2 regions of the Janthinobacterium algoris genome follow, and region 2 is predicted to be linked to the other one. Evidence: predicted binding sites of a transcription regulator. Region 2 holds the regulator's gene; the other holds the start of a gene.
The links. The regulator HrcA, encoded in region 2, represses chaperone genes, less so after heat shock. The targets are predictions, from matches to a motif close to TTAGCACTCNNNNNNNNNGAGTGCTAA.

Region 1: the regulator HrcA is predicted to act here: its motif matches at 9,642-9,668, upstream of groES (co-chaperone GroES).

Annotation. Positions count from the first base shown of each region.
Region 1 covers NZ_JBNYXZ010000001.1:145,883-160,533, reverse strand. Annotated here, with positions in the region: gene ACQ4W7_RS00720 (M3 family metallopeptidase) at 1-148, shown strand, start outside; gene ACQ4W7_RS00715 (DNA polymerase III subunit chi) at 157-594, shown strand; gene ACQ4W7_RS00710 (DUF2486 family protein) at 591-944, shown strand; gene ACQ4W7_RS00705 (branched-chain amino acid ABC transporter substrate-binding protein) at 1,313-2,455, shown strand; gene ACQ4W7_RS00700 (c-type cytochrome) at 2,676-2,987, opposite strand; gene ilvD (dihydroxy-acid dehydratase) at 3,211-5,082, opposite strand; gene ACQ4W7_RS00690 (LysR family transcriptional regulator) at 5,269-6,180, shown strand; gene lgt (prolipoprotein diacylglyceryl transferase) at 6,260-7,090, shown strand; gene ACQ4W7_RS00680 (EVE domain-containing protein) at 7,100-7,564, opposite strand; RNA gene ssrS (6S RNA) at 7,655-7,832, opposite strand; gene ACQ4W7_RS00670 (cell division protein ZapA) at 7,887-8,198, opposite strand; gene ACQ4W7_RS00665 (DUF904 domain-containing protein) at 8,198-8,461, opposite strand; gene ACQ4W7_RS00660 (hypothetical protein) at 8,618-9,364, opposite strand; gene groES (co-chaperone GroES) at 9,910-10,200, shown strand; gene groL (chaperonin GroEL) at 10,251-11,900, shown strand; gene ACQ4W7_RS00645 (hypothetical protein) at 12,108-12,620, shown strand; gene ACQ4W7_RS00640 (MFS transporter) at 12,627-13,877, opposite strand; gene ACQ4W7_RS00635 (PadR family transcriptional regulator) at 13,874-14,428, opposite strand; gene ACQ4W7_RS00630 (GNAT family N-acetyltransferase) at 14,528-14,651, shown strand, end outside.
Region 2 covers NZ_JBNYXZ010000017.1:35,921-50,571, forward strand. Annotated here, with positions in the region: gene ACQ4W7_RS22335 (CoA-acylating methylmalonate-semialdehyde dehydrogenase) at 1-420, shown strand, start outside; gene ACQ4W7_RS22340 (acyl-CoA dehydrogenase family protein) at 430-1,590, shown strand; gene ACQ4W7_RS22345 (enoyl-CoA hydratase) at 1,587-2,372, shown strand; gene ACQ4W7_RS22350 (enoyl-CoA hydratase/isomerase family protein) at 2,365-3,519, shown strand; partial or broken gene mmsB (3-hydroxyisobutyrate dehydrogenase) at 3,633-4,544, shown strand; gene ACQ4W7_RS22360 (hypothetical protein) at 4,731-5,312, opposite strand; gene ACQ4W7_RS22365 (hypothetical protein) at 5,349-5,948, opposite strand; gene ACQ4W7_RS22370 (HAD family hydrolase) at 6,192-6,911, shown strand; gene hrcA (heat-inducible transcriptional repressor HrcA) at 7,029-8,045, shown strand; gene fur (ferric iron uptake transcriptional regulator) at 8,095-8,526, opposite strand; gene ACQ4W7_RS22385 (outer membrane protein assembly factor BamE) at 8,722-9,357, shown strand; gene dapB (4-hydroxy-tetrahydrodipicolinate reductase) at 9,376-10,185, shown strand; gene ACQ4W7_RS22395 (barstar family protein) at 10,194-10,520, shown strand; gene ACQ4W7_RS22400 (CaiB/BaiF CoA transferase family protein) at 10,574-11,833, opposite strand; gene ACQ4W7_RS22405 (acyl-CoA dehydrogenase) at 11,833-13,011, opposite strand; gene ACQ4W7_RS22410 (LysR substrate-binding domain-containing protein) at 13,172-14,077, shown strand; gene ACQ4W7_RS22415 (VOC family protein) at 14,074-14,439, opposite strand; gene ACQ4W7_RS22420 (AraC family transcriptional regulator) at 14,519-14,651, opposite strand, start outside.

The sequences.
Region 1 (14,651 bases), on a different contig from region 2:
GGCCGCTACCACGGCAGCGGGCAAGCGCTACCTGCAGGAAATCCTGTCCGTCGGCGGCTCGCGCCCCGCGCTGGAGTCGTTTACGGCCTTCCGTGGCCGCGAGCCGTCCATCGACGCCCTGCTGCGCCATAGCGGCATGGCAGCCTGAGCCCCGCCATGAGCCGCGTCGATTTTCACAGCAACGTGCCGGACAAGCTGGCGTATGCCTGCCGCCTGGCGCGCAAGGCGTATATGGCGGGCAACAAGGTCGTCGTGCTGACGGCTGACAGCGCCCAGCTCGACGCCTTGAACAGCGCCATGTGGACCATTTCCGCCACGAATTTCCTGCCGCACGTGTTGGCCGGCGACCCGCTGGCGGCGCAAACGCCCATCATCCTGACCGATGACGAAACGGCGGAGGTGCCGCACCACGACATCCTCGTCAACCTGTCGCAGTTGCCGCCCGCCAACTACGCGCAGTTCCAGCGCGTCTTCGAGATCGTCTCCATGGAGGAGCAAGATGCGCAGGCGGGCCGCCAGCGCTTCCTGCACTACCGCCAGCAAGACGTGCAACCGACGCACTTTGTGGCGGGCAACTCAGCGGGCAAACCATGAGCCAGCAGCCATTCGACCAGGGCATCCCGCTGCTGACGGAGGTGCTGCTGGGGCCGGAAGTGGCTCCCATCATGGCAGTCGAGCCTGCTGTCGAGGCAACGCCGGCGTTGCCGCCAACGGTGGCGCAGCCCGACTGGGACGCCATCGAACAGCGGCTGACGCAGCGCATCCTGCACCAGGTGCAAGGCAAGATCGACCATCTGCTGGAAGAGCGCATCTCCCATATCTTACAGACGGCCCTGCAAAACGCCCTGATCGGCATGCGCGGCGCCCTGCGCGAAGATTTGCAGCAGTCGCTGGAACAGATCGTGGCCCACGCGGTCAGCCATGAACTGGGACATTTGCAGTGACACCTGTCAAAACCTACTGCGCGTCGGTTTAGGCGGCCTGCGATGCTCACCGTACTAAAGTACGGTTGCGCTTCTTAGCCACCTCTCCCTTCCGCTCGCTACGGTTTTGTCAGGTGTTGTCAGTTTCAGGACCTTTGAAGTCCGACTTCTCCTACACCTGTATTCTCTACAACGCCATTCTTTGGTGCGCTCGCGCCTGCGAAATCGGTGCATCGCGCCTTACTTTGGTGATTGTTGCGACAAAATGTAAAAAGCCCGAAATGCGGCTTTGCGCCGCCTGTTTTTTGTTGTACCTTTCTTCACACGTACCGCCTGTCGTAGCGGTTTTCACGAGACGCCGCCGTATCTTTATCCATTGGAGAATGTTTATGCTGCTCAAGACCAAAGTCCTTCCTCTCGCCCTCGCCCTCGCTTTTGCCGGCCATGCGGGAGCGCAGGAAATCATCAAGATAGGCCACGTCGCCCCGGTCTCTGGCGCCAGCTCCCACCTGGGCAAGGATAACGAGAACGCGGCCAAGATGGCGATCGAAGACTTGAACGCCAAAGGCTTCAAGATCGACGGCAAAGCCGTGAAATTCGTGCTGGTGCCCGAAGATGACGCGGCCGATCCCAAGCAGGGCACGGCCGTGGCGCAAAAGCTGGTCGACGCCAAGGTCAACGGCGTGGTCGGCCACCTGAACTCGGGCACGACGATTCCCGCCTCGCGCATTTACTTCAATGCCGGCATTCCGCAGATTTCGCCGGCCGCCACCAACCCGACATATACCCAGCAGAAGTTCAACACGGCCTTCCGCGTGGTGGCCAATGACAACAAGCTGGGGGGCACTTTGGGCGCGTATGCCGTGGGCAAGCTGCAAGCGAAGAAAATCGCCGTCATCGATGACCGCACGGCGTACGGCCAGGGCGTGGCGGAACAGTTCGTCAAGGGGGCCAAGAAGGCTGCGCCAGGCGTGCAAATCGTCGGCAAGGAATTTACCAATGCCAACGCCACCGACTTCAATGCCATCCTGACCAGCATCAAGTCGAAAAATCCCGACCTGATCTTCTTTGGCGGCATGGATTCCGTGGGCGGCCCCATGCTGCGTCAGATGAAGGCGCTGGGCATCAAGGCCAAGTTCATGGGCGGCGATGGCTTGTGCACGGAACCGCTGGGCAAGCTGGCGGGCGACGCCGTGGGTGAAGACATGGTCACCTGCGCGGAAGCGGGCGGCGTGACGGGCGCACAGCAAAAAGGCATGGACGATTTCCGCGCCCGCTACAAGCAGAAATACAATATGGAAGTGCAGCTGTACGCGCCCTACGTCTACGACGCCGTGATGACCATGGCCACCGCCATGGCCAACGCGAAATCGTCGAAACCATCCGTCTACCTGCCGTTCCTGGCGAAGGTGCAGTACCAGGGCGTGACGGGGCCGATCTCGTTCGACGCCAATGGCGACATCAAGGATGGCGCGCTGACCTTGTTCACCTACCGGGATGGCAAGAAAACCAAGATGGAAGTGATCAAGTAAGCGGCTGCTCAGCCACGTAAGCCTTCGACCAACGCGTCGAAGGTGGCGCGGCAGCGCAGGCTGCCCGCTGCAGGGCCGGTCCGATATCGCCCACCTTGCGCGCCACCAGTTACTTCTGGCGCGCGCGCAGCATCCCTGGAAGGTATGGGCAACTTGCGGGCGCAGCAAAAAAAACGCGCCGGGTTTGCCGGCGCGTTGATTGCAGGTACTGCGGCACAGATTATTTCTGTGCCAGTACCCATTTGACCAGGGTGCGGGCTTCCGCATCGCTCACTTGCGGATTGGCTGGCATCGGGATCGCGCCCCAGGTGCCGGAACCGCCCTTCATGACTTTCGCCACGAGCTTGGCTTCCGCGTCTTTTTGGCCGGCATACTTCGCCGCCACGTCTTTATACGCAGGACCCACCAGTTTCGTGCTCACCGCGTGGCAAGCCATGCAGTTTTTTGCTTTCGCCAGATCCGGATTGGCCAACGCTGCTTGCGATGCCAGAGCCGATACGGTCAATACACTCACCAACATAAAACGTTTCATTGTCTTTTCTCCAAAGTTACTTCCTGCGGCATTTTACTGTGTTTCCGCAGATGCACCACGAGCCCAGATCAAGCGTTTCAATGTAGTAACGCAATGTAGTAACGATTAGGCATTCATATTCTGCCCCATCTGCGCGCGCATGACCATGTTGTTTGTAAGGCGATGTAACGACATGCGGCCCCGCATCGTCAAACGGGGCCGGCCGTCGCACTTATGCAACAAATCAGCGTTTCTGCTTCTTCAGCTGGGAGAGATCACGCACGGCGCCCCGGTCAGCCGACGTCGTCAGGGCCGCATACGCCTGCAGCGCCTGCGACACGTAGCGCTCGCGGTTGACGGGCAGCCAGGCGCAATCGCCCTTCGCTTCCATGGCGACGCGGCGCGCGGCCAGCTGCGCATCCGTCACGCGCAGCTTGATGCTGCGCTCGGGGATATCGATGTCGATGAAGTCGCCCTCTTCCACCAGGCCGATGGCCCCCCCTTCGGCCGCTTCCGGCGACGCGTGGCCGATCACCAGACCCGAAGAACCGCCCGAGAAGCGCCCGTCCGTGAACAGCGCGCACGCCTTGCCCAGGCCCTTCGACTTGATGTACGACGTCGGATACAGCATTTCCTGCATGCCGGGGCCGCCTTTCGGACCTTCATAGCGGATGATGACGACGTCGCCTTCATGCACCGTATCAGCCAAAATCGCTTCAACAGCGGTATCCTGGCTTTCAAACACGCGCGCCTTGCCCGAGAATTTCAAAATGCTTTCATCGACGCCCGCCGTCTTGACGATGCAACCCTTTTCGGCCAGGTTGCCGTACAAGACGGCCAGGCCGCCATCCTGCGAATAGGCGTGGGCCTTGTCGCGGATGCAGCCCGTGCTGCGGTCCATGTCGACGGCAGCGAAGCGCTCCGATTGCGAGAACGCCGTCTGCGTCGGCACGCCGCCAGGTGCGGCGCGGAACAGTTCATGCACGGCAGGGTTGTCGGTGCACATGATGTCGTTTTGCGCGATGGCGTCGGCCAGGGTAGGCGCGTGGATGGTCGGCAGGGTCGTATTGAGCAGGCCGGCACGCGCCAGTTCGCCCAAAATCCCCATGATGCCGCCCGCGCGGTGCACGTCTTCGATGTGGTATTTGTCCGTCATCGGCGCCACCTTGCACAGGCACGGTACCTTGCGCGAAATGCGGTCGATGTCGGCCATGGTGAATTCCACTTCCGCCTCATGCGCGGCGGCCAGCAAGTGCAGCACAGTATTCGTCGAGCCGCCCATGGAGACGTCGAGCGCCATGGCATTCTCGAACGCGGCCTTGGTGGCGATGGAACGTGGCAGCACCGAGTAATCGTCCTGCTCGTAGTGGCGCTTGGCCAGTTCGACGATCAATCGGCCCGCGCGCAGGAACAACTGCTGGCGGTCCGAGTGCGTAGCCAGGACGGTGCCGTTGCCAGGCAGGGCCAGACCCAGCGCCTCGGTCAGGCAATTCATCGAGTTGGCCGTAAACATGCCGGAGCAGGAACCGCAGGTAGGACAGGCCGAACGCTCGATTTCCGCCACGTCGGCGTCGGACACGCTGCTGTCGCCCGCCTTGATCATGGCGTCGACCAGGTCCAGCTTGATGATCTTCTGCGTGCCGTTGACAACCTTGATGACCTTACCCGCTTCCATCGGCCCGCCGGAAATAAACACGACGGGGATATTGATGCGCATGGCGGCCATCAGCATGCCCGGCGTGATCTTGTCGCAGTTCGAAATGCAGACCATGGCGTCGGCGCAGTGGGCGTTGACCATGTATTCGACGGAGTCTGCGATGAGGTCGCGCGAGGGCAGCGAATACAGCATGCCGCCGTGGCCCATGGCGATGCCGTCATCGACGGCGATGGTGTTGAATTCCTTGGCCACGCCGCCGGCCGCCTCGATTTCGCGCGCCACCATCTGTCCCAGGTCTTTCAAATGCACGTGACCTGGCACGAACTGCGTGAACGAGTTGACGACGGCGATGATCGGTTTGTCGAAGTCGCCGTCCTTCATGCCGGTGGCGCGCCACAGGGCGCGGGCGCCAGCCATGTTGCGGCCGTGGGTGGTGGTGCGGGAGCGGTATTGCGGCATGATGGGGACCTTCCGAGAAATGAATAATGCCTGAAGCACGGATTTCAACAAAACCCTGCATGCAGTGGGGGTACGCCAGATTGCCTTGCGCGCGCGCCACTGTCAAATATATGATACACGTGTCTGTGAGTCGATTTATATATCACAGCAATCAAACCGCATGGAAATACATATGAAACGTCCAGCATGAACCTTGAGCTGCGCCAGCTGCGCTACTTTGTCACCGTCGCCGAAGAATTGCACTTCGGCCGCGCCGCCGCGCGCCTGCACATGACGCAACCGCCCCTGTCGCAAACCATCATGGCCCTGGAAGAGTTGCTGGGCGCGCCCCTGTTCGTGCGCACGCGCCGCGAGGTGCAACTCACGCCGGCAGGCAGCGCCCTGCTGCCCGAGGCACGCCGGCTGCTGGCGCAGGCGCTCGATCTGCCCGCGCTGGTACAAAGGGCCGCGCAGGGCGAGGCGGGGCGTTTGAGCCTGGCGTTTGTCTCCTCGGCCGACTACAGCGTGCTGCCGCCATTGCTGCGCGCTTATCAGACAGCCTATCCGCAAGTGCAGATCCAGTTGCAGGAAGCCACCTCCGACCTGCAACTGGACGAATTGCTGGCCGGGCGCACGGATGCGGGCCTGTTGATCCCGCCCCTGCCCGAGAAGGCGAAAGGGGCGCTCGATTACCTGCCCGTGCTGGCCGAACCGCTGGTGCTGGCCGCGCCGTCCGGCCTCGACATCTTGAACACGCCGGGACCCGTGCGCCTGCGCGACCTGCCACCCCTGCCTTTGATCATCTTCCCGCGCGCGATATCGCCCGCCCTGCACGACGCGATACTGGGCGTGTTCCGCGCTGCCGGCATCACGCCACAGATCGGCCAGGAAGCGATCCAGATGCAAACCATCGTCAGCCTCGTCTCGGCTGGCATGGGTATCGCGCTTGTGCCACAATCGGTATCGAATCTGATGCGCCCGGGCGTAGAATACAGGCCGCTGCAGGACGCCACGCCGCTGGTGGAAACGGGCCTGGCCTGGCGCCGCGACAATCCGTCCGCCGTGCTGCAGGGTTTCCTGGCGCTGTTGCGCAAGCAGATCGGCGCCACCACCCCTTAAATTAAGTGGCCGCTAAGGCAAAAAACCGCCGGCGCCGCCATACTACGCAACCTTAGCTTTAAACAAAGAAAGAAACCCCATGCTGAACCACCCGATGCCCGACCCGATAGCTATCCAGATCGGCCCGCTCGCCGTGCACTGGTACGGCCTGATGTATGTGCTGGCCTTCGCCCTGTTCATTATCCTGGGCCGCGTGCGCATCAAGCAGCCGCATATCGCCGTGCTGGGCTGGAAGAAGGAAGACCTTGATGACATGCTGTTCTACGGCATGCTGGGCGTGGTGATCGGCGGGCGCCTGGGCGAAGTGCTGTTCTACCGCCCCGCATACTTCCTGCACAATCCGCTGGAAATCTTCATGGTCTGGCATGGCGGCATGTCCTTCCATGGCGGCTTCCTCGGCGTCATCCTGGCCATGTATCTGTGGAGCCGCAAGGCGGGCCGCAACCTGTTCGACGTGCTCGACTTCATCGCTCCGCTGGTGCCGCTCGGTTATGCCGCCGGCCGCCTGGGCAACTTCATCAATGCCGAACTGCCGGGCCGCATTGCGCCGGAAACGCTGCCGTGGGCCATGCAGTGGCCGGGAATTCCGTATCCCGTGCACCCGTCGCCCCTCTACCAGATGCTGATCGACGGCATTCTCGTGTTCATCATCCTGTGGCTGTATGCGCGCAAGCAACGTCCGCGCATGGCCGTCGGTGCCATGTTTACCCTGCTGTACGGCTGCGCGCGTTTCTTCACGGAATACTTCCGCACGCCGGACTGGGAAGTAGTGTGGCTGGGCGTGCCGATCACCTCGGGCCAGATGCTGTCGCTGCCGATGATCGTCGGCGCCATTGCGCTGCTGGTGTGGGCGCACAAAAGCCAGGTAATGGGGACGCCGCCCACCAAGGCCCGCCCGGCGGACGCCTGATCGGCCTCCCTATGCCTGCAAGCTGTTGGTGATCACGGTCCATTGCGCCGGCGTCACGGGCGTGATGGACAAACGGCTGCCCTTCTTCAACAGCAGCATGTCTTCCAGTTCCGGCATCTGGCGCATCTCGGACAGAGGCAGCAACGCCGTCTTTTTCACGCCCCGCACGTCGACGCTGATCCAGCGCGGCTGCTCAGGCGTGGCCTTGGCATCGAAATATTTGCCACCTTCTTCAAACTGGCTGTGATCGGGATACGCGCCGCTGGCCACTTCGGCCACGCCCGCCACGCCAGGCTGCGCGCAGCTGGAGTGATAAAACAGCACGCCATCGCCCGGCCGCATGCCATCGCGCATGAAGTTGCGCGCCTGGTAGTTACGCACGCCGAACCAGGGCATGGTGTGCTGCGGCGCCGCCATCAAGTCGTCGATGCTCACTTCATCGGGTTCGGATTTCATCAGCCAATATTGTTTCATCTAGACTCCGTGTGAAAGCGGCAGACGTAAAAAAACGGTTGCGCATGATGCGGCAACCGTTTTCAGTTGTACTTACAAATGCAATGCAAATTGGGCCCCGCCTGTGCCGCTATGCCGGCATCCCGAACCAAACGGTTCAAGGTGGTCACGTTAGTTCAATTTCGGGTTCGTCGAACGAGCGACGCTCACTCCCATCAAACAAAATTCGCAACCGATGCGCATAAATGGTTCAAGGAATATATGGCAATCGCGAACACCGCAGGGTAGACCCAAGTTTACTCCTTTGATCGCGCATCGCAAAGAAAAATCGTAGCGTACGCGCTTAAAAAAGATTTTCCTGGGGCGTCAGCGCGCTATCCAATACTGTGTGCATGGCCGAGATTTTCTGTTTCACTTCGAGTATCGTCAATTCCGACAGCGGACCTTGTGGCGACTTCACGGAGAGGAATTCTGCAGCCACGCCCAAGGCGGCCAGCACGGCGATGCGGTCATTGCCCTTGACCTTGCCCGCGTCGCGGATGGCTTTCATTTTGCTATCGAGATAGATCGCCGCTTCGCGCAGCGCGCGCTCTTCGCCGTCGCGGCACACCATGCTATAGGACTGGCCCATGATATTGACATCGACACGCGGCATTACGCTTCCTTCTCGTTCTCGGCAATGTAGGCGCCCGCTTCCGAAGCAGCTTGCTCCAGGCCAGCTTGCACCAGTTCGGGAATTTTTTCCAGCAACGCTTCCACCCGCTCCTGCGCCTCGCGCATGCGTTGCACATACTGCGCGTTGTCGGCGGCCAGCGCGGCATTGTCCTTGCGCAATTGCGCGTTTTCACGGCGCAGCGCATGGGTCATTTCGGCCAGCAGGCCTATTTTGTCGGATAATTCGTTGAATTCGGAAATCATCCCGCCACTATAGGGCGGACGCTCCATGGGCGTCAATCGAATCACGCCGCTGTCACACATATTTACATCAATGCAGGACAGTTGGCGGACAATACACGATTTTTCCGGCGCTTTTCGCCAAGTGCGCGCATCTGCCCGCGCCGCGATGGCAGCGTTTTACTCGTCGACGTAATCGGCTTCGATATCGAGTCCGCCGTAGCGGTTTTCGCAAGAGCGGCGCGTCAGCGTCTGTTGTCCGCCCTTGCCGTCAAGCACCATCGTCAAGTCGCGGCAAGTACGGCGGTAGCTGCCAGGTTTGGCGTCCGTCCCCGAGGGCGTCAGGCGCACTGCCAGCGGCGCCGCATTGCCCAAGCCCTTGTTGCTCCATTGGCGCGTCTTGCCATCCTCTTCATCTTTCAAAGTGCGCACGGCGGCCGTCAGCAGGGCTTTCTGTTCCTTGGCATTCAGCTTGGCGATGGTGACGTCGGACAGGAAAGGAGGATACACGACGGGCGCCGGATCCTTGCCCTGCACATCCCAGTTGCCGCTGTTCTGCGAGCAGGTGCGGCGACTCAAGTCCTGCGACTTGCCGCCCGCCGTAACGACGAATTTCAGATCGCGGCAGACGTGCGCCTTCAGGCTGTGCTCCGTCATGCCGGAGTTGCTGAAGTTATACGTGACTTTCACCAGCACGCCACTGTCGCCGCCGTTGTCCCATACGTGCGCTTCCTGGTCGTCGTCATCCTTGTTGAGGTCGTTGAACAGGTCATTGAGCAGCATCTTCTTTTCCAGTGGCGTCAAGGTCGCCACGGTGATTTCATCGACGATGGTGGGTGTTTGCGCGGCGGCATTGCCCAGGCAGGCGAGACCGATGACGGTGGCGCCCAGCAGGCGCAGGACGGGACGGGAAACAGGAAATGGCATGGTGTTCTTTCTGGCGCAAGTGGCGATATGTGGCGATATGTGGCGATATTGATATGCAATTGCAATCATCTTATCAAATTCCATAGTAAAACTCTGTTTCCTGCGCGTACAGGAACGCCCCCCATCCCGGCGGCATGCTAGAGTCGCTGCTGTTGCTGACGCCCGGGAAGTTGGCTTGCGCCAGCGCAAACCCTGTGTAAATGCAGGCTGCGCAGAACGTCTATGCTTATCTTTCCGGAGAATAAGCCCTTGAATAAGCCCCTTACCGTCCCTATAATTAGCACTCGTTAGTAGAGAGTGCTAACAAACTCTTTCGTAGCAATCCTCAGGAAATGATGGTGCTTGCCAGGTAACTGCAGGGAACGCTACGCGGCGGGCGACGCCGCGATGCACCACTGCCGGAGACAGGCAAGGACAGGATGACATGGGGTTTGCTTGACCGTTGCGGGCTGCTTTCAACGGCGGTCACTGAAAGCACGTCTGGCGCTGTGCCAGGAATGTATTCATTTAGCAACACTTATCCATTGAACTTTAAGGAGTTTTGTATGAATCTGCGCCCATTGAACGATCGCGTCATCGTCAAACGCCTCGACCAGGAAACCAAAACTGCGTCCGGCCTCATCATTCCTGATGCAGCTGCTGAAAAACCGGATCAAGGCGAAGTCCTTGCCGTAGGCAATGGCAAGATTCTCGACGACGGCAAAGTCCGTCCTCTGGATGTCAAAGTGGGCGACCGCGTCCTGTTCGGCAAGTACGCCGGCCAAACCGTCAAAGTTGACGGCGATGAGCTGCTGGTCATGCGCGAAGAAGACATCATGGCGATCGTCGTCAAGTAATTGTTTCCACGTTGTAGACAGATACATCCCGAAACTCAGGAGAATTGAACATGGCAGCTAAAGAAGTAGTATTCGGCGACGCAGCGCGCGCCAAGATGGTCGAAGGCGTCAATATCCTCGCCAACGCAGTCAAAGTAACGCTGGGCCCGAAAGGCCGCAACGTGGTCCTGGAGCGCTCGTTCGGCGCCCCTACCGTCACCAAGGATGGTGTATCGGTAGCGAAAGAAGTTGAACTCAAAGACAAGCTCATGAACATGGGCGCGCAAATGGTCAAGGAAGTTGCTTCCCGTACCAGCGACAACGCCGGCGACGGCACCACCACCGCCACCGTGCTGGCACAAGCCATCGTGCGCGAAGGCATGAAGTTCGTTGCCGCCGGCATGAACCCGATGGACCTGAAGCGCGGTATCGACAAAGCGGTTGCAGCGACCGTCGAAGAACTGGCGAAAATCGCCCGTCCTTGCACCACGACCAAAGAAATCGCCCAAGTTGGCGCGATCTCGGCGAACTCGGACTACTCGATCGGCGAGCGTATCGCTGAAGCGATGGAAAAAGTCGGCAAAGAAGGCGTCATCACCGTGGAAGACGGCAAGTCGCTGAACGACGAGCTGGACATCGTTGAAGGCATGCAGTTTGACCGCGGCTACCTGTCGCCATACTTCATCAACAACCCAGAGAAACAAGTTGCCGTACTGGACAGCCCATTCGTCCTGCTGTGCGACAAGAAAATCTCGAACATCCGTGACCTGCTGCCGGTACTGGAACAAGTCGCAAAAGCTGGCCGTCCACTGCTGATCATCGCAGAAGACATCGAAGGCGAAGCGCTGGCCACCCTGGTTGTCAACAACATCCGCGGCATCCTGAAAACCTGCGCAGTGAAAGCACCTGGCTTCGGCGACCGCCGCAAAGCCATGCTGGAAGACATCGCTGTCCTGACGGGCGGCCAGGTCATCGCTGAAGAAGTCGGCCTGACCCTGGAAAAAGTGACCCTGGCCGAACTGGGCCAAGCGAAACGCATCGAAGTGGGCAAGGAAAACACCATCGTTATCGATGGCGCCGGCGAAGCTGCCTCGATCGAAGCACGCGTGAAACAAGTGCGTGTACAGATCGAAGAAGCGACCTCGGACTACGACCGTGAAAAACTGCAAGAGCGCGTAGCCAAACTGGCTGGCGGCGTTGCCGTGATCAAGGTTGGCGCAGCCACCGAAGTCGAAATGAAGGAAAAGAAAGCTCGCGTTGAAGATGCACTGCACGCCACCCGCGCTGCCGTGGAAGAAGGCATCGTGCCTGGCGGCGGCGTAGCCCTGCTGCGCGCACGCGCCAACATCACGGTCAAGGGCGACAATCCTGATCAAGATGCTGGTATCAAGATCGTCCTGCGCGCAATGGAAGAGCCACTGCGCATGATCGTGCAAAACGCTGGCGAAGAAGCTTCGGTCGTCGTGGCAGCCGTATTGGCTGGCACGGGCAACTACGGCTACAACGCTGCCAACGGCACGTATGGCGACATGGTGGAAATGGGCGTTCTCGACCCAGCCAAAGTGACCCGTTCGGCGCTGCAAAACGCCGCTTCGATCGCTTCGCTGATGCTGACAACTGACTGCATGGTCTGCGAAATCGCTGACGACAAAGCAGGCGGCGGCATGGGCGGCGGCATGGGTGGTATGGGCGGCATGGGCGGCATGGACGGCATGATGTAATGCCCTGCATCCCCGCGCCGACGGCGCGCGGGATGCCTATGCAGGGCCAGGACAGGCAGAGCAAAAGCTGCGTGCGCCTGCCCGGCAGCCCCAAAAAGCTATCTTCTACGGAAGGTAGCTTTTTTTTCGCCGATTGATTGGACAAGCCCGTTTAACAAACCCGTTTGGCCAGCCTGGCGATTGCCCGCCTGCACGTTTTGCTTTAGCATGGCCGCCATCGTCCTTCTTTCTCATGCCACCATCATGCCGCCACGCGCCTCTTCTTCCAAAACCACCATCATCGCCGGCATCCTGGCCGGCTTGCTGGCCGCCGGGCTCGGCGCTTTTTACCTGCACCAGCAGTCCGCGCCGCACAGTGACAATGCCCCGGCCGCGAGCAGCCAGACGGCGGCGCAAGAGCAGAACGCGCGCGCCGTCGATGCGCTGATGGCTTTGCCGGAAATCAAGGCGTGGTCGGCGCATATCGAAAAGGCTAGCGGCGGCCGCGCGCATGGTGCCGTGATGGAAACGTCGCCGGAAACGCGCCTGGTCGATGGCGTCGCCTGCTATCAGCTGAGCTTTTTCGAAAGCACGCCGGACGCGGCCCACCGCTGGGAAAGCTTTGTCGTGTCGCCCGACGGCAAGCGCATCCTCGTCGAGGATATCGTCAACGGCGGCCTGCTGAGCCTGGAACAATGGCGCAAGGACAACGCGCCCATGCAGCGCATCGCCACGCAATAAGCCCGCCTACGCCGGCGCCCCCTGCGGCGCCGCGCCGCGCACGCGCGCCACCCACCACACCGTCCACAGCGACAAACCCGCCGCCAGCCAGCCATTGATGCCATAGCCGCTGATGTGGCCGACCGCGTCCGTCTGCAGGGTCAGGCCGCCCAGCCAGGCACCCAGGCCGCTGCCCAGGCTTTGCAGAGCCGAATTGGCGCTGAGGAAGGCGCCGCGCTTGTGCGGCTCCGGAATCGTCGTCAGCAATGCCTGCAACGGTATCGTGCGCCCAGAGACGAGGGCCATAAAAAACGGAAACACCAACATCAGCGCCAGCAGCGGCAACTGGGGCAAGTGCGTCATGAACAGCAGCGGCGCGATCGACAACAGGGCTACCCAGCGGTACACCTGTTGCTTGCCGGCCCGGTCCGCCCAGCGGCCGATCAGGCGCGCCGTGAAGATCGTGGCACAGCCGCCCGCAAGATACACCCAGGTGACGTCGGCCGGCGCCAGCCCCATATTGCCCACCAGCACGGGCGAAATGAAGGGGATCACCAGCATGCCCGCCGTCATGTTGACAATGGACAAGGCAAACGCTTCCATGTGGCGCCTTTCCCGCAACAGCGCCCCCAGCTTCGGCAGCACCTGGCGCACAGGCGTGGGAACCGCGCCCATGTGCGCCGTCAGCGAGGGCAGCACGCGCGCCGCGCCCAGCCAGATCAGCAGCGACAGCACGACCAGCAGGAAGAAGGGGGACGCCCAGCCAAAGTGCGCGGCCAGCACCACGCCGATGGGCACGCCGCCCACGGCCGCCATGGCAAATGAAGTCATGACGATGCCCGTGGCCGCGCCACGCCGCTCGGAAGGGATCACGTCGCCGATGATGGCCATGACGATGGCGCCCAGCACGCCGCCCGTCAGCCCGGCAAAGGCGCGCGACCACAGCAGCACATGGAAGTTCGGCGCCAGCGCGCAAGCCAGGTTCGACACGGTAAACAGGCAAAACATGGTCAACAGCAGCTTCTTGCGGTCAAAGCGGTCGATATACGTGGCCGCCAGCAAGCCGGACAGGCCCGCGCACCAGGCGTAGGCCGAGACGGCGCCCGAGACGGCAGCCGGGCCGATGCCGAACGCCTGCATCAACTGGGGCGCCAGCGGCATCATCACCATGAAATCCATGATGACAGTAAATTGCGTCAGCGCAAGCAGCCACAGCATCGCGCGTTCGCGCGCCGGCGTCAGCATGGGAACCGGCGCGACCTTCGATGCGGCCATCATGCCAGCGCCTCGATATCGGTGCGGGCCTGACGCAGGATGGCGCGGATGGCGTCGAGGCGGCGGGCATCCACATCGCCCGTGCGCCCGCGCGCCAGCACCGCCGCCTTCAATTCGTGCATCAGGTGGCGCAGATCGTCGTCCGCGCCGGCCGGCGTATCGACCCTGGCGGCAATCGCGTCGACATACGCGCGGTTCGCTGCCAGGAAGGCCAGCCCTTCCGGCGTAATGCTGTGCAGTTTCTTGTTGCCATCGAGGCTGACGGCCACGTAACCGTGTCCCACCAAGCCATGCATGAGCGGATAGATGGCGCCGGGACTCGGGGCATAGGCGCCGCCGGCGCGCTGGGCGATGGCCTTGATGATGTCGTAGCCGTGGCGCGGCTTGTCGGCGATCAATTGCAGCACCAGGTAACGCAAGGTGCCCGCGTCAAACATTTTCGGCCCGCGCGCGGCGGGGACAGGGTTAGCAACGCTGGCAGCGGCGCCCGACGCGTCGCCCTGGCTGTGGGCTGCCACGCGCAGCGGGTGCGCGCCACAAAGAAAGAGGGACATGGCATTCCTTAAGATATATCGCAATAAGATATATCTTAATTTTGAAACCGGCATAATGCAAGGTTTACTTTCCGGCATCGAAGCCCGATACTCGTTCACATGCCCGCCACCACTGTCCGCCCCCTCACGCCAGACGACGCCAGCGCCTACCGCGCGCTGCGCCTGGCCGGCATCGCCGAACTGCCGGCCGCTTTCTGTACCACGCATGCGGCAGAAAGCGGCT
Region 2 (14,651 bases):
AACGGCAACTTCGTCGGGCCGACAATCTTGTCCGGCGTGAAACCCGGCATGGTCGTGTATGACCAGGAAATCTTTGGCCCCGTCTTGATCGTCGTCGAAGTCGATACCCTGGATGACGCCATCGCCCTGGTGAACGCGAATCCGAACGGCAACGGCACGGCCCTGTTCACGCAAAGCGGCGCGGCCGCACGCTATTTCCAGGAAGAAATCGACGTGGGCCAGGTCGGCATCAACGTGCCCATTCCCGTGCCCGTCCCGCTGTTCAGCTTTACGGGTTCGCGCGGCTCGAAACTGGGCGACCTGGGTCCGTTCGGCAAGCAAGTCGTGCTGTTCTACACGCAGACGCAAACCATCACCCAGCGCTGGTTCACGGATGCGGCCTCGGTGGGCAAGGTCAACACCACCATCAGCCTCAAATAAGGAGCTGGCATGGACTTTGAGTTGAGCGACGAGCAGCGCGAGTTCCAGCAGGCGGCGCGCGCGTTTGCCGAAGGCGAACTGGCGCCGCAAGCAGCGCATTGGGATGCGGAATCGATTTTCCCCGTGGACACCATCGCCAAGGCGGGCGAGATGGGATTTTGCGGCCTGTACACGCCGCAGCGCTGGGGCGGCCTGGGCCTGTCGCGCCAGGATGCGGCCATCGTCTTCGAGGAGCTGGCCGGTGGCTGCACCTCGACCACGGCCTACATCACCATCCACAACATGGCCACCTGGATGCTGTCGCGCTGGGGGCAAGAAGCCCTGTGCGACGAGTGGGTACCGGCCCTGGCTGCCGGCCAGAAGCTGGCCAGCTATTGTTTGACGGAACCGCAGTCGGGCTCCGACGCGGCATCGTTGCGCACGAAAGCTGTCAGGGATGGTGACTTTTATGTGCTGGACGGCACGAAAGCGTTTATCTCCGGCGCGGGCCAGACAGACATGCTGATCGTCATGGCGCGCACGGGCGGCGAGGGTGCGGCCGGGATTTCCGCGTTTGCCGTGCCGGCGAATCTGCCCGGCATCGTGTATGGCAAGAAAGAGGAAAAGATGGGCTGGAATAGCCAGCCCACGCGCATCATCAGTTTCGACCAGGTGAAAGTGCCTGTTGGTAACTTGCTGGGGGCGGAAGGCGAAGGCTTTGCGATTGCCATGAAGGGCATCGATGGCGGGCGCATCAACATTGCCGTGTGCTCGGTGGGCACGGCACAAGCGGCCCTCACGCGGGCGCAGGCGTACATGAAGGAGCGCACGCAGTTCGGCCGCGAGCTGGCGCAATTCCAGGCGCTGCAGTTCAAGCTGGCCGACATGCTGACGGAACTGGTGGCGGCGCGCCAGATGGTGCGCCTGGCGGCCTGGAAACTGGACCAGGAAAGCCCGGACGCCACGGCGTATTGCGCCATGGCCAAACGTTTCGCCACGGATGTGGGCTTCAATGTCGCCAACGATGCGCTGCAGCTGCACGGCGGCTACGGCTACATCCGCGAGTATCCGCTAGAGCGCCATGTGCGTGACACGCGGGTGCACCAGATCCTGGAAGGGACGAATGAAATCATGCGCCTGATCGTCGCGCGAGCGATTTTGAAAGATGGCGCCACGGAGACCTTACGATGAGCAAAGTGTATACCAACCTGCTGCTGGAACGCCGTGGCCATACGGCCTTGGTGACCCTCGACAACCCACCCGCCCACACGTGGACTCTGGCCAGCCTGAACGCGCTGACGCAGCTGGTGGCCGACCTGAATGCCGACCCGGACGTGTACGCGTTGGTGATCACGGGCGGCGGCGCCAAGTTCTTCTCGGCCGGCGCCGACCTGAAAGTGTTTGCCGACGGCAACAAGGACACGGCGTTTGCCATGGCCGCCGCGTTTGGCGAGGCCTTCGAGGCGCTGTCGGCGTTTCGCGGCGTCAGCATCGCCGCCATCAATGGCTATGCCATGGGCGGCGGGCTCGAATGCGCGCTGGCCTGTGACATCCGCATTGCCGAGGAGCATGCGCAGATGGCCTTGCCGGAAGCATCGGTCGGCTTGCTGCCGTGCGCGGGTGGCACGCAGCACTTGCCGTGGCTGGTAGGCGAAGGCTGGGCCAAGCGCATGATACTGTGTGGCGAGCGCGTCGATGCGGCCAAGGCCCTGGCCATCGGCCTGGTCGAGGAAGTCGTGCCAACCGGCAAGGCCGCCGCCACGGCGCTGGCGCTGGCCGCCAAGGTGGCGCGCCAGAGCCCCAGCAGCGTGACGGCGTGCAAGACCCTGATCCAGGGCGCGCGCAGCCATCCGCTGGTCAATTCCTTGCCTGATGAACGCTCCCTGTTCCTGGGCCTGTTCGATACGCAAGACCAGAAAGAGGGTGTGCAAGCGTTCCTGGAAAAACGTCCGGCGGAGTGGCGCAATGGCTGAAACCTTGGGTGAAATCGTGGCTGAAACCTTGCTTGAAACCGTAAAAATCGAGGAGCGCGACTGTCCCGGCGGCATGAAGCTGGGCGTCATTACCTTGGACGCGCCGAAATCCCTGCATGCCCTGACCCTGGCAATGATACGCGCCATCGATGGCGCCCTGGTGCGCTGGGCCGGTGACGCGGCCATCGCCTGCGTGGTGCTGCAATCGTCGACCGACAAGGCGTTTTGCGCAGGCGGCGATGTACGCAGCTTGCGTTCGGCCGTGTTTGACCAGCCTGGCGTCGTACCGAACCCGCAGGCGCTCGCTTTCTTTGCCGAGGAATACCGGCTAGACCACCGCATCCATACCTATGCAAAGCCGCTGCTGGTGTGGGGCGGCGGCATCGTCATGGGAGGCGGCCTGGGCTTGATGGCGGGTGCCAGTCACCGCGTGGTGACGGAAAGCACGCGCATCGCCATGCCGGAAATCACGATCGGCCTGTTCCCCGACGTGGGCGGCAGCTGGTTCCTGGGCCGCATGCCGGGGCGCAGCGGCCTGTTCCTGGGCTTGACGGGTGCGCCGATGAACGTGGCCGATGCCCTGTTTACAGGCCTGGGTGACTATTTTCTGCGCCAGGAAGAGCGCGCCATGGTGCTCGACGCGCTGGCGCTGGCGCAATGGCAAGCTTCCCCGCAGGCCAATCACCAGCAGTTGAGCCGCTTGCTGCGCGGCTTGTCGGCGCCCGCGTCCATGTTGCCCGTCTCTGAAGTGCGCACCAACTTCGACGCCATCGCCGCCTTGACGCAAGCGCCCACCTTAGCCGAAGTGGTGGCCGCCATAGCCGCCTATGACGGTGATTCGGCCTGGCTGCAAAAGGCCGCTCACTCGCTGGACAAGGGCGCACCCAGCTCGGTGGCCCTGGTATGGGCCATGCGCGAACGCACGCGGCATCTGAGCCTGGCACAAGTGTTCCAGTTGGAACTGATCGTTGCCGTGCAATGCTGTGCCCATGCGGACTTCAGCGAAGGCGTACGCGCTTTGCTGATAGCCAAGGACAACGCGCCGCAATGGCAGCCGGCCAGCCTGGCCGACGTCAGCGCAACGTATCTGAATGAATATTTTGTCGCGCCGTGGAGTACGCATCCGCTGGCCGACCTACCCATTTAAACATTTAAGTAGTGCAGAAAAATGCTCAGGGCTAGGCGCCTTGCCGAAGGCAGTACGACCAGTACGACTAGGCAAGGCAACAACGCCATGGGTTTTTTAGGCGCTACAGGAGACATTATATGCAACATATCGCTTTCATCGGCCTGGGTAACATGGGCGCGCCGATGGCCCGCAACCTGGTGGCCGCCGGCTTCCATGTCTCCGTGTTCGACCTGGCGCCGGCGGCAGTGGCCTCGCTGGTCGAAGCGGGCGCCACGGCGGCCGCATCCGCCAGCGCAGCCGTGCAGACGGCCGACGCCGTCATCACCATGTTGCCAGCCAACAAGCACGTGCAGGACCTGTACCTGGCGGCTGGTGGCGTGCTCGATTCGGCCAAGCCTGGCGCCTTGTTCATCGATTGCAGCACCATTGCGGCCGATGTGGCGCGCCAGGTGGCGCAAGTGGCCAGCGAGCGGGGTTTTGCCATGCTCGATGCGCCCGTTTCGGGCGGCACGGCGGGTGCGGCGGCCGGCACCCTGACGTTCATCGTCGGCGGTAGCGTAGCGGCCTTGCAGCAGGCGCGGCCCCTGCTGGAAAAGATGGGCAAGAACATCTTCCATGCGGGCGAGGCGGGCGCGGGCCAGGTGGCGAAAATTTGCAACAATATGCTGTTGGGCATCTTGATGGCCGGTACGGCCGAGGCGCTGAACCTGGGCGTGGCGCATGGACTGGACCCGAAAGTGTTGTCCGACATCATGGCCAAGAGTTCGGGCCGCAACTGGACCCTGGAAGTGTACAACCCGTGGCCCGGCGTCATGGAGGGCACGCCCGCGTCACGCAACTACACTGGCGGCTTCGGCACGGCGCTGATGCTGAAAGACCTGGGCCTGGCGCAGCAGTCGGCCTTGTCGGCAAACGCGCCCACGCCACTGGGCGGCCTGGTGCGCCAGCTGTACCAGATGCATGCGCAAGCCGGTTATGCGCAGCAGGATTTCTCCAGCATCGTGCACATGTTGCAGCCGGGCTTGCAAATGCCTGCGGCCTGAGGAATTTTGGGCAAAAAAAAGCCCGCTGGTAAAAGCGGGCTAAATCCAATTCTTGGAAGAGTTGGAGGAGACAGATGCATTATGCTGCGTCGCCACATATAACTCCAATTTATCTTTTGAATATCAACTATAGATATTTGTGATATCTCTTCCCGGTAGCCGCGCAGCGGCTACCGTTCCCGCAACTCAGACCGGTTTACAGGCGATCTTTACCGTCGTCACATTCCCTTCGCCCATGGTGCCTTTTTCGGTACCTGTCGCCAGGTCGCACTGCAGACCCTTCGGCTGAACGGAGACGCTGATGGCATAGGTGCTGCCATAGTCGACAGAGCCGGCCATGGTAAAGGTTGTGGCGTCCTTGGCCACCGTTGTTATTGCACTACCGTTAATCAGCACCAGGCCGTCCACCGTCAGGCCGGAAACCGTGCCGCCGACGGTATATCTGTTTTGCGAGCAAGTAACGGCGGCGCTGATGTTGATGTAATGACCTGCCGAACCGGAGCCACCACTGATGCCGCAAGTCATGTGGGCAGGCTGGGTTTGTACGGTGATGTTGTAGTCGGTGCCATAGTCGATGCGTTTGATAAATGTAAACGCGGTCTTTCCGGATGGAACCGGGAGGGTGTCGCCGCCGTTGGCCAGGACCAGGCCGTCGGTGTTCAAGTTGCTGATGGTGCCACTGACATCATACGATGCCTTGCCGCCGCAAGCGGCCAGTCCCAGGGTCAGCAGCAGCGCGGCGAGTGGGCGCAAGCAGGATAACTTCATGTATTTCTCCAAAAAATAGGTGACGGATCGCAAGGATTACTGCGGCGTGCAGTCAAGTGTGGCCGCGGTCGTAGCGGCAGAGCCCATCGTGCCAACCGTATCGCTGGCGTCGGCACTCTTTGAACCCTGGAAGCGGCATGCCAGGCCCGTTGGCTGAGTCAGTATGGAAATGCCGTATGCGGCGCCGTCAGCAACGCTTTTGAATTCGTAGGAGGTGGTGCCAGCCAGTGGGCTGGTGCCGTTGGGGCCCATCACGAGGCGCAAGCCACCAGCGGTCAGGCCCGTGATCGTGCCGCTCAGCGGGTAGCTGTTGGTTGTGCAGATCACCTGGGCCGTGCTCACGGAATAGCTTGTTGCCTTGCCGCTGCCATTGGTAATGCTGCAAACGGCGCCCTTTGGCTGTTGCGCAATGGTGATATCGTAGCGGTCATCTGTCTTGACCAGCTTGGTGAAAACAACGGTGCCCTGGCCCGCAGTAACCGGCAAGCGTTCCCCGTCATTCAAGAGAATCAGGCCATCCTTGGCCAGGCCGCCGACGTTGACTTGCAGATACAGGTTGCCGCCGCTGCCGCCGCAGCCTGCCAGTGTGACGGCGCAAGCCGCCGCCAGCATCGAGCGCAGGTACAAATTTTTCATACATTCTCCAAAACGAATTAGGTTGGGTAGCGCAACGCGGACGCTGGCGCCGCATTGGAATGGCGCCTATTTTAGTCTATCTGGCAAGCTGAATGATCTTGCCTTGTATCACCCTGTAACAATTTTTCGCCGGGAAGCGCTGGCCCGGCCCCATTTCACGGGGCACAGCCATGCCGGCGGCGGCGATCAGTGCGACAATAGACGCAGGCTGCGCACCGTGGCGCGGCATCTACTGTGAATCCCATGTCTCTTGCTCCTGTAAAAGCTGCCGTACCGCCCAAGGCCATCCTGTTCGATCTCGACGATACCTTGTGGCCCATCGCGCCCGTGATTGCCGCCGCCGAAACCCTGCTGCACGATTGGCTGGCCACGCATGCGCCCAAGGTGGCGCAGCAGTTTTCCATCGAGGTGCTGCGCCAGCACCGTCTGGCCATGCTCAAGGAACAACCGCATTTCCATGGCAACCTGATCGAGTTGCGCCGCGCCGGTCTGCTGGCCGCCTTCGAGGCCGCCGGCGAGGATGCCGCCCTGGTCGATGGGGCCATCCTGCACTTCCTGGCCGCGCGCAACCGCGTCCAGCCGTATGACGACGTCTTGCCTGGCCTGGCCTGGATGGGGCAGCGCATGTTGGTCGGCTCGATCTCGAATGGCAATGCGGACCTTGACATTATCGGCCTGGCGCAGCATTTCAAGGTATCGATTGCTGCCAGTGATTTTGGCGTGGCCAAGCCCGATGCCAGCATCTTCCTGGCCGCTTGCGCCGCGCTGGAGGTGGCCCCGCATGAAGCCGTGTATGTGGGGGACGACCTGCATTTCGACGTGACGGGAGCGCAAGGAGCGGGCATGCGTGCCGTCTGGATGAACCGCAAGGGCAGCGACGCCCACCTGGCCGCCGGTGTGCAGCCCGACGCTATCTGCGCCAACTTTGACGAGTTGCTGTTGTGGCTGCAGCAGCAAGATTGATCGCCGCCGGACGGGCGAACGTGCATAATAGGTGCTGTTGATGCATGGTCGGCCGCTTTCATTGCCGCTTGATTAACAATATGCTTGTTTAAAGAATATTTGCTTACCTAAGACACCATGCAACTCGATACACGTGCCCAAACACTGCTGAAAGCCCTGGTCGAGCGATATATCGCCGACGGCCTGCCGGTCGGTTCGCGCGCCTTGTCGAAAATTTCCGGTCTGGATCTGTCGCCGGCCACGATCCGCAATATCATGGCCGACCTGGAGGAGCTCGGCTATGTGTCCAGTCCGCATACCTCGGCCGGTCGCATACCCACGCCGCGCGGCTACCGCATCTTTGTCGACACCTTGCTGACCGTCCGGCATCTGGATGAGCACATGGTGGAGTCGCGCATGCGCCTGCAGACGCCGCAGCCGCAAAAAACCATCGCCAACGCGGCGCAGATGCTGTCGTCGCTGTCGCAGTTTGCCGGCGTCGTGCTGAGTCCGCGCCGTGAATCCGTGTTCCAGCAAATTGAATTCTTGCGCCTGTCCGAAAAGCGCATCTTGCTCGTCATCGTCGCCCCGGGCGGCGACGTGCAGAACCGCCTGCTGCTGACGGAGGCCGACTATACGCCGGCGCAACTGGTGCAATCGGCCAATTACATCAACCAGAATTATGGCGGCCTGTCCTTCGATGCCGTGCGCGTTCGCTTGCAGGGTGAATTGCGCCAGCTGCGCGACGATATGGGCAGCCTGATGCAGGCGGCCGTGGAAGCGGGCAGCGAAGCGATGGCCGACCATAGCGATGACATGGTGATTTCCGGCGAGCGCAACTTGCTCAGCGTGAGCGATCTGTCATCAAATATGCATTCGCTGCGCCAGATGTTCGACATGTTCGAGCAAAAAACGGGCTTGATGCAGCTGCTCGACGTGTCGAGCAAGGCGACGGGCGTGCAGATCTTCATCGGCGGCGAATCGAACCTGGTGCCGATGGATGAAATGAGTGTGGTGACGGCGCCGTATGAAGTCAACGGCAAGATTGTGGGAACATTGGGAGTGATCGGACCGACGCGCATGGCTTATGAGCGCGTCATCCCGATTGTCGATATCACGGCCAAGTTGCTGTCAAGCGCACTTAGCCATCATTGAGCGCACTGACTGACGCGCCGGCTGCTCCCGTGAGAACGGCCGGCACGGATCAGGCGGTTTTGTGCGGGCAAGCCGTCTTGATGCAGTTGCCATAGATGGCCAAGGCGTGTTCGGCGATCTTGAAGCCGCGCTCTTCGGCCACTTTTTGCTGGCGGATTTCGATTTCTTCGTCGAAGAATTCTTCGACCCGGCCACAGTCGAGGCATACCAGGTGATCGTGGTGGGAGCCTTCGTTGAGCTCGAAAATCGCCTTGCCGGTTTCAAAATGATTGCGGTTGAGCAAACCTGCCTGTTCAAATTGCGTCAGGACACGGTAGACAGTTGCCAAGCCAACATCCATATTGTCGGCCAGCAGAATTTTATAGACGTCTTCTGCTGTCAGGTGGCGTACCGGGCTACTCTGGAAGATATCGAGTATCTTCAGGCGTGGCAGGGTCGCTTTCAGGCCGCTTGCCTTGAGATCACTAGGATTGTTACTCATGTTTGTTGCTCGTATGTGGGTCAGGTGCTTTATCATATAGCGTTTTGTCGGGGAGTGCCAAAATATGCATTTTTTGGCAGGCCGGTCACTCCTGGCGTTTTGTTCATCCAATTGAGGTCATTTATGCGCGTAACACCGGCTGTATTGCCATCTCTCTGGCACCGTATTTCATTTCGAGCACCAGTCGTGGCAGGCATGGTCTGTGTCGCGCTCGCCATGTCCGGCTGCGCCAGCCGCGGCATCCTTGGCGAAAAGCCGGCAGCCAGCCAAAAAGAAGGCAAGGAAGTGGTCCCCGAACAGGGCGCACAAACGAACACCATTACGCCGCTGCAAAAATTCATGTGGTTTTTCTCGCCGTATCGTCCTGACATTCAACAAGGCAACTTTGTCTCCGAAGAGATGCTGGCCCAGTTGAAAGTGGGCATGACGCGTGACCAGGTGCGTTTCGTCCTCGGCACCTCCCTGCTGACCGACATTTTCCATGCCGACCGCTGGGATTATCCATTCCGCCTGGCCCGGGGCAGTGGCGAAACCACCAGCAGCCGTGTGGTCGTGTACTTCGGCAAGGATGGCAAAGTTGAACGTTTCGAAGGTGGCAACCTGCCGACGGAGAAAGAATACATCGACCGCATCGCCGGTCCGTCGCCGTTTGCCAAGGTCGCCAAGGCCGATGTGCCTGCCGCTGTCGTTCCATCGCCCGTGGCACCGAGCGCCGTGCCCGTGCCCGCCGATGCCGCCCCCGCCATTCCTGTGAGCAAGCCTGACGTTGCACCGGCACCTGCAACGGCGCCTGCCGCCGAGCCTGCACCCGCTGCCGAGTCCACCAAATAAGTGCTGTAAGAGAATAAAATGACTGAACTGAAAATCGCCATCGCTGGCGCCAGTGGCCGCATGGGCCATATCCTGATCGAAGCGGTCAGCAATGACCCTGACGCTGTGCTGGCCGGCGCGCTCGATCGCGCTGGCTCGCCGTCCGTCGGCCAGGATGCCGCTGCCTTTCTTGGTAAACCTGCCGGCGTGCTGATCGAATCCGACCTAGCCACCGGCTTGGCCGGCGCCGATTACCTGATCGACTTCACGCGTCCGGAAGGCACTTTGCAGCACCTGGCGTATTGCGCCGAGCACGGCATCAAGATGATCATCGGCACCACCGGTTTCGATGATGCCGGCAAGGCCGCCATTGCCGCCGCTGCCGAAAAGACGGCCATCATGTTCGCACCGAACATGAGCGTGGGCGTGAATGTCACCATGAAGTTGCTGGAACTGGCCGCGAAAAGTCTGTCCGAAGGCTACGACATTGAAATTATCGAAGCGCATCACCGCCACAAGGTCGACGCGCCATCGGGCACCGCCCTGCAGATGGGGGAAGTGGTGGCCGGGGCCCTGGGCCGCGACTTGAAGGAATGCGCCGTGTACGGCCGCGAAGGCGTGACGGGCGAACGCGATCCGTCAACCATCGGCTTTGCCACCATCCGCGGCGGCGATATCGTGGGCGACCATACGGTGCTGTTTGCCGGCATCGGCGAGCGCATCGAGATCAGCCACAAGTCGAGCAGCCGCGTCACCTATGCCCACGGCGCCCTGCGCGCTGCGCGTTTCCTGGCCGACAAGCCGACCGGCCTGTTCGACATGCAGGACGTGTTGTCGCTGAAGAACTGAGGAAGACCATGGCCACTGCCATCCTGAATGGAAAAGACATCACCGACGAAGCGAGCTTTCACGCGCAATGCGTGCAAGCCTTCGGTTTCCCTGAATTTTACGGCAACAGCATGGATGCCTGGGTCGATTGCCTCAGCTATCTACGCGATGAAGACGGTATGAGCAAGTTCCGTTTGAAACCGAACGAAGTGCTGGAGGTCATCGTGCAAGACGCGGAGGCAATGAAGGCGCAGGCGCCGGACTTGTTGGAAGAAATCACGTTTTGCATCGCCGGCATCAATGAACGCTACGAAGACTATGGCGAAAAGCCGGCGCTGAAGCTGGTGCTGAAATAATGCTGAATCAATAAAAAACGCCGGACAGTTTTGCAACTGTCCGGCGTTTTTCTTTAGACGACCTTGCGTTCGCGCAAGCCGTCGATCTGGCCGCTATCGAGCCCCAGCCACTGCTGCAGCACTTCCTGCGTATGCTGCCCCAGCAACGGTGGCGGCAAGCGGTATTGCACCGGCGAGCCGGACAGGCGCACGGGATTGGCCACCAGCGCCACCGTGCCCGCCGTCGGATGCGGCATCTCGACTTTCATGCCACGCGCGACCACTTGCGGGTCGGCAAAGACCTGGTCGATGCGATTGACAGGGCCGCACGGCACGGCCTGCGCCTCGAAGGCGCTGATCCACTCGGCCGTCGTGCGCATGACGGTGGCCTGGCGCAGCAGCGGAATCAGGATGGCCCGGTGCGCCACGCGCTGCGGATTGGTGGCGAAGCGTTCGTCCTGCGCCCATTCCGGGTGGCCGGCGATGGCGCAAAAGCGCGAAAACTGCCCGTCGTTGCCGATCGCCAAAATCATGTCGCCATCGGCCGTGGGAAAGTCTTGATATGGAACAATGTTCGGATGCGCATTGCCCATGCGCTGGGGCACTTTTCCTCCGCACAGGTAATTGGCTGCCTGGTTGCCCAACGCCGCCACTTGCACGTCGAGCAAGGCCAGGTCGATATGCTGACCCAGGCCCGAGCGCTCGCGTTCGGCCAGCGCCGCCTGCACGGCGATGGTGGCGTACAGGCCCGTCATGATGTCCGTTTGCGCCACGCCCACTTTTTGCGGCCCGGCACCCGGCTGGCCATCGGGCACGCCCGTAATGCTCATCAAACCGCCCATGCCCTGGATCAAAAAGTCATAGCCGGCGCGCGCCGCGTACGGCCCGTCCTGGCCAAAGCCCGTGATCGAGCAGTAGACGAGGCGCGGGTTGAGTGCCAGCAAGCTGGCCGCGTCTAAACCATATTGCTTCAAGCCGCCCAGCTTGAAATTTTCCAGCAGCACGTCCGCCTCTTGCGCCAACTGGCGCACGAGGGCTTGCCCTTCAGGGGCGGCCAGGTCGATGCACAGGGAGCGCTTGTTGCGGTTGGCGCACTGGAAGTAGGCGGCCTCGGCGGTATCGCGGCCGTCTTCATCTTTCAGATACGGCGGGCCCCAGGAGCGCGTATCGTCGCCGCGGCCCGGCTGTTCAACCTTGACCACGTCGGCACCGAGGTCGGCCAGCATTTGCCCGGCCCACGGGCCGGCCAGCACGCGCGACAGGTCCAGCACGCGCAAGCCGACTAATGGCGCGGGCCGCAAGGTGGAGGCGAAGGTGGAAGCCAAGGCGTCCATTAGTTGAAGGCGGCGATGCCGGTGATGGCGCGGCCGATGATCAGTGCGTGCACATCGTGCGTGCCTTCATAGGTGTTGACCACTTCCAGGTTGACCAAGTGGCGGATGACGCCGAACTCGTCGGAAATGCCGTTGCCACCCATCATGTCGCGCGCCACGCGGGCGATGTCGAGCGCCTTGCCGCAGCTGTTGCGTTTCATGATCGAGGTGATTTCCACGGCGGGCGAGCCTTCATCCTTCATGCGGCCCAGACGCAAGCAGCCTTGCAAGCCCATGGTGATTTCCGTCAGCATGTCGGCCAGTTTCTTTTGCACCAACTGGTTCGCGGCCAGGGGACGGCCGAATTGCTGGCGGTCCATGGTGTACTGGCGTGCCTTCAGATAGCAGTCTTCGGCCGCGCCCAGCGCGCCCCAGGCGATGCCGTAGCGGGCGCTGTTCAGGCAAGTGAACGGGCCTTTCAGGCCGCGCACGTCGGGGAAGGCGTTTTCTTCCGGGCAAAACACTTCATCCATGACGATTTCGCCGGTGATGCTGGTGCGCAAGCCCACCTTGCCGTGGATCTCGGGTGCCGACAGGCCTTTCCAGCCTTTTTCCAGCACGAAGCCGCGGATCGCGCCTTCATCGTCCTTGGCCCAGACAACGAATACGTCGGCGATGGGGCTGTTGGTGATCCACATCTTGGCGCCGGACAGGCTGTAGCCGCCCGGGACCTTGCGCGCGCGCGTGACCATGCTGCCCGGATCGGAGCCGTGGTTTGGTTCCGTCAGGCCGAAGCAGCCGATGAATTCGCCCGTCGCCAGTTTCGGCAGGTATTTCTGTTTGGTTTCCTCGTTGCCGAAGGCATGGATCGGCACCATCACCAGCGACGATTGCACGCTCATCATCGAGCGGTAGCCCGAATCGACGCGCTCGACTTCGCGCGCAGCCAAGCCATAGCAAACGTAGTTCAGGCCGGCGCCGCCGTATTCTTCGGGAATGGTGGTGCCCAGCAAGCCCAGTTCGCCCATTTCGCGGAAGATGGCGGCATCCGTGCGGCCATGGCGGAACGATTCGAGTACGCGCGGCACCAGGCTGCCTTGGCAATAGTCGCGGGCCGCTTCCAGCACGGCGCGTTCGTCGCCCGTCAGTTGTTCTTCCAGCAGCAGGGGGGAATTCCAGTCGAATACGGTTTTGCTCATCACAGGCCTCGCAGGTGAGCGCCGATGATCGGCGCAAGATTGAATATGGCTCATGGTAGGTTTTTGCCTAGCCTTGCGCAAACGATTTTTTCGCACCCAGACATGCGTGTTACGCATATCTTGCGGCATACTAGGGGTCTTTCACCGGCCGGCTACCCCCATGTCACGCAAAATTCCGATGCTGCAAGCTTTAAATTGTTTCGAGGCGGCCGCGCGGCACCAGAGCTACACGCACGCGGCGCGCGAACTGTCGCTGACGCAAAGCGCCGTATCGCGGCAGATATCCTCTTTGGAAACTTTTCTTGGCGTGCAATTGTTTCAGCGCACGCGCCATGGCGTACTGCTGACCAGCGCCGGCGCCGCGTATGCGCGGCAGATTGCGGCGCGCCTCGATGGCCTGGAGCGAGACACGCTCGACACCATGGCGCGCCAGGGCGGGGGCGGCGCCCTGCAGCTCGCGTCCGTGCCCACCTTTGCCACGCGCTGGCTGATGCCACGCCTGGGCTCGCTGGCAGGGCTGCACCCCGACATCGTCGTGCATATCGACGCGTATACAAAACCGTTCATGTTTGCCGATACGGAATACGACGGCGCCCTGTATGCGGGCACGCCCGAGCAACTGGCGCGCTGGCCCGGCACGCGCGCCACTTTGCTCATGCACGAAGAAATCGTGCCCGTCGCCAGCCCGCGCCTGCTGGCGGCGCGCAGCGTCTGGCAGCCGCAGGATGTATTGGAACTGACCTTGCTGCAACAAAGTACGCGCCCGGGCGCCTGGCGCCAGTGGTTTGACGCCATGCAGGTCGAGGGAGAGGGGCGCGATGGGGCGCATTACGGCGCCCGCTATGAACTGTTTTCCATGCTGGCCATGGCGGCCGTGCAAGGGCAAGGCGCGGTCTTGCTGCCGCGCATGCTGGTCGAAGCAGAACTGGCGCGTGGCGAACTGCGCATCGTATGTGAACGCCCACTGCGCGGCCAGCGTGCGTATTACCTGATTACGCCCGAAACGGCACATGAAAAGACGGCCTTGCAGCAATTCCGGCTGTGGCTGCAAGGCGAAGCCGCTTAAACGACTTTGCTGGTATCGAAGTGGGGATTGTCGATGAAGCCGATCTGGTTGCCGAACGGGTCGAGCAATTCCACCGTGCGGATGCCGTCGCCCACGTCCGTGATCGGGTGGTGCAGGCTGCCGCCTAGTGCAACGATGCGTTCGACTTCCTGTTCGATGCCGTCCACGCCCCAGTACGTCACGCTGCCCTGCGTGCCCGGTTCACCGCCCGGCATCAGCCCAAGCTCGAAGCCGCCGATGGCAAAACCCACATAAAACGGCTGGTCGAAATAGGGTACTGTGTTGAATACCTGGCTGTACCAAGCCTTGGCCTTGTCCAGGTCGGGGACGGGATAGGTGACGGTGCGCAAGCCCTTGATCATGTTCTGCTCCTGATGAATGAAGAATGACGCCATCATGCCACCGGCGCGCAGCGCGTGATTGTAAAAATGGAAGGTGACGTTAGCTGTGGCGTTCCGCCAGCCAGGCATCGGGCGAACTGCGGGCGAAATCCTGGAAGTCGTGGATCAGGTGAGACTGGTCGAAATAACCGTATTGCAAGGCCACTTGCGCCCAGTCCGGCTGTCCCGCCAGG